DNA from 2 places in the Kocuria salina genome. Region 1 is predicted to be linked to the other one. Evidence: riboswitches for the same ligand, from Rfam matches in the RefSeq annotation. Region 1 holds a riboswitch; the other holds the start of a gene.
The links. Region 1 has a riboswitch for cyclic di-AMP ahead of E7Z53_RS01840 (NlpC/P60 family protein). Riboswitches for the same ligand answer to the same signal wherever they lie in the genome.
Positions count from the first base shown of each region.

Region 2: linked by a shared signal. The riboswitch ahead of E7Z53_RS06765 (C40 family peptidase) and the one ahead of E7Z53_RS01840 (NlpC/P60 family protein) in region 1 are both predicted to bind cyclic di-AMP.

Region 1 covers NZ_SSSF01000001.1:406,605-409,805, reverse strand. Annotated here, with positions in the region: gene E7Z53_RS20675 (ATP-binding protein) at 1-659, shown strand, start outside; partial or broken gene E7Z53_RS01840 (NlpC/P60 family protein) at 735-1,127, opposite strand; cyclic di-AMP (ydaO/yuaA leader) riboswitch at 1,241-1,426, opposite strand; gene E7Z53_RS01835 (MBL fold metallo-hydrolase) at 2,103-3,201, opposite strand, start outside.
Region 2 covers NZ_SSSF01000003.1:11,792-14,992, forward strand. Annotated here, with positions in the region: gene E7Z53_RS06755 (four-helix bundle copper-binding protein) at 28-438, opposite strand; gene E7Z53_RS06760 (hypothetical protein) at 437-625, shown strand; cyclic di-AMP (ydaO/yuaA leader) riboswitch at 1,039-1,229, shown strand; gene E7Z53_RS06765 (C40 family peptidase) at 1,235-1,897, shown strand; gene E7Z53_RS06770 (DUF305 domain-containing protein) at 2,216-2,935, shown strand.

The sequences.
Region 1 (3,201 bases):
GGGGGTCGGGCATTCCCAGGATCATGGCGACGCTGCGCGCTGCAGGCATGACCCCGCCCGAGTTCGAGGCCACGCTGAGCCACGTCAAGGTCACCGTTCCCCGGCATGCCCTTCTCGACACCGACACCGTGGAATGGATCGCCTCCCTGGGCGTCACCGGCCTCACCGATGCCCAGCACATGGCCCTGGCGATGCTCCACCACGGCACCGAGGTGTCCAACGAGCGGTTGCGCAGTTGGGGACTCGACAGTCGGGAAGCCACCGCGGCACTCACTGACCTCGTGGACCGGGGGCTGGCCGAACGTTCTGGCGGGAGACGTTATGCCCGGTATCAGCTCTCACCGGACGTCGCGCTGTCTTCCCGAGTGGCCGGGCCCGATGTCGACCCATCGAGCCCACCCGAAAGGTCGGCGCCTCGACCCGGCGGGACGATCGTCCTGGACGAAGACTTGGAGTCCGTATTGCGTGCTGTGGGTGCGGAGGGCCTGGACGCCACGCGACCGGTGGCCGCCCACCTGGGATGGACCTACAGCCGGACGCTGAGCCGGATCAACGAGCTCATCGGCCGTGGCATGCTCGAGGCTACGGCTCCTCCCACCAGTCGCAAGCGCCGGTACAGGGTCACGGCTGAAGGAGTCCGACGCCTCTCGGTGTCCTGAGGCGCCCCGTAACGAGACGCGGGTGTGCGGTTCCCGTCGGGACGGGAACCGCACACCCGCATCCTGCGTGGAGTGTCAGCGCACTCGGATGTAGACGGGGCCGGAGCCGACGTTGACGGTCTGGATGACCGTCTGGTTGCCGTTCCAGCCGCCGTGGACGGCCTTGCCGCCGCCGATGTACACGGCGATGTGGGCGAAGCCCATGCCGCCGTTGGCGTAGTAGACCAGGTCGCCGGGCTGGGCCTGGGCGGCGGAGACCCGAGTGCCGAGCTTCAGGTAGGAGGCCGGCCACCCGTGGTGGTTGATCCCGGCCGCGCGCAGGGACTTGGTGACCAGGGCGGTGCAGTCCTGGCCCACGCCGAGCTGGTTCTTGGCCGCCGCGGCGATGGTCGCGGCCTTGCCGGACTGGGACTGGATGCTGATCAGCTGCTGGGGGGCTGCCGCGGGGGCCGCCTGGGCCGGGGCCACGCTGCCGAGCGCCAGGGCGCCGCCGGCGACCGCCAGGATCGCGGTGCGTCCGAGTCGGAACGAGTTCTGGGCGCGGTGGCGGGGCATGCGGGACTGGAAAACGGGCATGATTGATGTCCTCCCTCTTGCCTGCGAGGTGAGCTGTCGGATGCGGGTGGGAGACACCCGGTCGTCAGGATGGGGGCCCTGACGACTTAACCCCTAGGTCCCGGGGGAGGGACCGTTCATGGTTCCCCCGCTTCTGCCGAGCGATATGTCTGGGGGCCCCGGGCACCGGCAGAATTCGGCGATGTGCACGGGGATGTCGATCGGTGAGGCGACCGGCACGGAGAGAACACTAATCGAAAGATAACGGAAAAGTCTCGCTTTGATCACGGGCGTGTCTCGACGTTTGTTGTCGACCCAGTGGTGGACCTCCGCATCCGGACGAGGTTGCCTGTCGAGGGCGCCGATCGGGACCGTTGGGGAGGCTCAGTTCGAGACGAAAGTGCTCTTGACCTGGAGGTCCATCGAAGTGAAGACGATGGGTGAGCACGCTCGGGTGTGGATCAGAACGTTCAGTGATGGGGCCCGTGTCGGGGCGCGACAAATGAGGAGTAAAGCCCCACAAAGCCTGTGGCTGTCCGCGCTCAGTGCTTTTCCTTCAGGAGGACAAGGGCGTTTTCTTCGGGTGTTTCAGGGCTTGATCAAGAATTCACAAAAGGAAAATTGTTGGTGCTGTGGTGATTCTCGGGCACAGCCGGACTCCTCTGCGGACACTGCCGCAATGCGTGCCGGACGTCGCATGCCAGGGGGCCGCTACGTTCGTCGCGGTGCGTGCCCCGGAGCTCCCTGATGCGACGACAGCCGGCGACGCGGCTGCCGCCGCACCCGAGATGCGGGACATGGCGGAGCTGACCCGTGCGGTCGCCGCTCGGGCCAGCTCGTCGGCGCCGCGGAGTTGAGCTGCCGGCCGGTGCTGCGGTGCCGACCGGATCAGCCGATGGCGATGGCGTCGAAGTCCTCGCTGATGACCAGTTCACCGGAGAAGTTCTCGGCGGCCTTCTCCCACTTCTCGACCGGCCAGTTGCCCGGCACGAGGTGGTTGAGCACGAGCTTCTTCACCCCGGCGCGCTCGGCGATGCCCCCGACATCCTCGATCGTGGTGTGCGCCCCGATCAGGTGCTGGTACTCGGCCTCGGCCGCGGCGTCGCGGGGCTCGGGGTGGCGCTGGGCCACCCACTCGGCGGCGATGGCCTCGTGCACGAGGACGTCCGAGCCCTTCGCCAGTTCCACGAGGTTCTCGCTCGGCCCGGTGTCCCCGGAGAAGGTCACGGAGCCGGTGTCGGTGTCGAAGCGGAACGCGAACGCCGGGAACACGGGAGCGTGCTGGACCAGAGTGGCCGTCACCTTCACCCGGTCGTCCTCGAAGACCTCCACCGGGCGCATGCGCGGGTGCGGGTCCCCGTTGGGGTCGTCGATCAGCTCGGCCGGCAGCTGGATGTCGTGGCCGGCGAAGAAGTCCTTGGGCGGCGGGTAGCCCGAGTCGATGATGCGGTCGTTGAAGTCGGTGGCGAAGGTCTTGATCATCGCCTCGATCGTCTCCCGGGTGCCCGGGGTCGGGTTGCCCGGGTTGACCACCTGGTCGGACGGGATCTGCGCGCCCTGGTAGCTGATCGGCAGGGCGCCGCGGTTGCCCGGCCCGTAGATCTCCAGGACGCGGTCGGGGATCGCCACCCCGTTCTGCAGGCCGGTGCCGAGGATGTTGTAGAGGTCGGAGATGTGGTCCGAGTGCAGGTGGGTGAGGAACATCGCCACGAGGGCGTCCAGGGGGCCGCGCATGTCCTTGTCCCAGGTGCCCAGCTTGGCCTTCTTGATCTGCTTGCCGACCCCGTCCCCGGCGTCAACCAGGTAGTACTTGTCGCCGACCACGACCGCGGAGGCCACGCCCTCGCGGTGGGAGTCGTTCCACCACGGCGGGCCGCCGCTGGTGCCCAGCAGCACGATCCGGTTCGTGGCGTCGGTGGTCAGCGGGGCCCGCCCCGGGGCGCGGCCGGGGGCGGACGCCACAGCGGAGGCGGTGCTGGAGGCTCTC
Region 2 (3,201 bases), on a different contig from region 1:
CGTCCGTGGGTCAGCGCGAGTCTGGGCTCAGCCCAGGGAGGCGACCAGTGCCGCACAGGCGGCCTCGCAGCGACGGCAGGCCTCAGCACAGATCCGGCAGTGCTCGTGCATGTCCGCGTGCTGCTCGCACTCATCAGCACACGCCTTGCACGCCATCTGGCAGACCCGGATCGCGTCCAAGGTGATGTTCGCGTCGTAGCCGGTGTGCCGGGAGAGCACCCGCCCGGTGGCCTCGCACAGGTCCGCGCAGTCGAGATTGGTGCGGATGCACTTGGTCAGCTCGGCGACCATGTCCTCGGACAGGCAGGCATCGGCACAAGCGGTGCAGGTCTGGGCGCACTCGAAGCAGGCCTCGATACAGGCCGCCAGCTTGCCCTGGTCCACTCCCCCGAGGTCCTTCGGGTAGGTCTCCAGCATCGCGCTCACGTGATGGGTCATGGCTTGCTCCTTCGTCGGTTCGGTCGAGGAGACGAACCGGCCGGAGCCAGCCCGCCATGTCATCGACAGTAAACTGCCGATTCTGTGTGACGCGACCCGAAAGCTTGAAGATTTGATGAAGATCAACGCCTCAAGAATCCGCGATCCCGCCTCACTACCTGGCCTCTACATCGGTGCAGCGGGCTGAATATGGAGATTTCATGAAGAAACCCTGCCCTAAGGCCTCGGAAGGGCACTTCCGAAGCCCTCCCAAACTGTGAGCCACCTTGAAAATCCTCCCCAACAATCTTGGTGCTGGCCCGGCCCGCGCTGAAGACTGCGCATGGTTGCAGAGCCCTGTCGCTGTCGGCTGCGTCCAGCGAAACGCGCGCCACCATGCCATGTGTCCTAGTCAGAGCGCTTTGAAAGACCGGTGTGAGCTACGCGACGGGTCCTGCTGCGTGACGGTTTCACTTCCTCGGGGCGTATTTTTCCGAGGCCGGAATCACAGCTTCCCGCTCCCGACTGAGGAGAGAATCCAGGCCGTGACCTAAACGTGACACTTTCGTTATGGATGGGCTACTGTCCACTGCGTGCCGATGACTGATCCGGTCGGCGCCCTCGTGCACATCGCCGAATTCTGCCGGTGCTCGAGGTTCCTGAAGAGATATCGCTTGGCAGAAGCGGGGGAACCATTTTCGGTCCCGGTGATCCGGGGCCTTGGGGTTAAGCCGGCAGAGCGCGTGCGCTCTGCCGGCCGGGTGTCTCCCACCCGCATCCGACAGCTCACCTCGTAGGCAAAGGGAGGAACTCACCCATGACTGTTTTCAAGCGCCACGCTGCCCGCCACCGTGCCGAGACCACCTCTCACGCCGTGCGCAACACCACGATCGCTGCCACCGCCGGTGCGGTGCTCATCGGCTCCATCGCCCCGGCCCAGGCCTACGCCGAGGTCCCCGCAGAGACCGCCCCCGCCTACGCGACCCCCGCGTCCGCACTGACGACTTACACCTCGGCGGCCTCCCAGCCCGCGGCCGCCCCGCAGACCGTCTCCACCGCCTCTTCCCAGGCCCCGGCCGCGCCCGAGCAGGCTACATCGGCCGTGGCGGTGTCCACCCAATCGGCGGACATCACCGAAATTACCGGCGCCTCCGGGATCGTGGGCACAGCGATGCAGGGAGCCGGCACCGGTTACGTCTGGGGCGGCACGGACTTCGGCGCCTGGGACTGCTCCGGCTTCACCCAGTGGGTCTACGCCCAGCAGGGCATCGACCTCCCCCGCACTAGCCAGCAGCAGTGGGCGGCCGGCACCCTGACCACCGACCCGCAGCCTGGCGACCTCGTCGTCCAGAACGGCGGGGCCCACATCGGGATCTACCTTGGTGGCGGCAAGATGATCTCCGCGCTGAATCCCACCCAGGGCACCTTCGTGCACAGCGTGAATGCCATGCCGACGGTCGGCTACGTCACCTTCCGCTGAGCCAACCCTCCGTCCGCCACGAATGCCGCTCGTGGCGGGCGGCGGGTGTGCCCCCCACCTGATCAGCATCCAGGATCGGTCGGTCAGAACCGGAGATGCCTGCACCCATCCACCGCCGGGGAACACCCCGATCTGGCCGCCTGATGGGCCCGCTCTTGAAGGTTCAGTGAAGATCTACCGCCCAGCCCTCCCAGCCCGGCGAAGCCAGCTGCGGCGGGGCTACCGTGGATGGATCGGTCCGCCTCGACCCGAGGCTGAACAGAGCAAACACCACGATGTGCAGGTCCAGTACGGGCTGCTGCGAAAGAGAGATTCGTCATGACGTCGACGTTCAAGCACCTGGCCGCCGGGACGGCCCTGGCGCTGGCCCTCAGCGGTGCCGGGGCGACCGCGGCGGTCGCGTCCCCGACGCACCAGCCTGCCTCCGCCTCCGCACAGACGGGCGCTGAGCGGCACATGAACCACGACCGCCACTTCGCCGTGATGATGGTCCCCCACCACCAAGGTGCCACCGACATGGCCGAGCTGGCCCTGCAGAAGTCCGAGCGTCCCGAAATCCGTGACCTGGCGGAGAAGATCATCGAGGCCCAGACCGAGGAGATCCAGCAACTGGAAGCAGCGGCCCAGCGGCTGGCCGCCGAGAACACCCCGGGACACCACCACCATGGACACGGCCACCACCACGGCCACGGGCACCACGTCCACGGCCATGGCCATGGCGGCCATGGCCAGAGCATGAATGCCGACATGCAGGGCGCCATGATGGGCGAGATGGACGGCATGGACGGCATGGACGGCATGGACGGCATGGACGGCATGAGCCTCGAAGAGCTGGCGAAACGGTCCGGGGATGAGTTCGACAAGGCCTTCCTCGAAGAGATGATCGCCCACCACCAGATGGCTCTCGAGATGGCCGAGATGGAGCTGCAGATGGGCACCGACCCCGAGTTGCGAGCCATGGCGGAGAAGATGATCGAGGACCAGCAGGCGGAGATCGAGCTCATGCAGGGCTGGTTGGAGGAGTGGTTCGCGGCCTGATCCAGGACCACGAGCTGGGCCGTCATCGACTGGAACGGGCCGACACCGGGATGTCATGGTCCCCGTCGACCCGTTCCAGCCAGTCCAGTCCAGTGCGGTGATCCCCGACGCGGCACCCGATGGGCGCGCACCCTTCGCGCAGTCAGCAGCACCCCGAACGGTCACCGACCAACCGTAGGTTTGGCAGCACCGCGCCCTCTTGCCTCAGGACACGGCCCCCCTCCCCCTCGCCTGGGGTCCTGTTCCTCCAGCGCGCGCACCGTCAC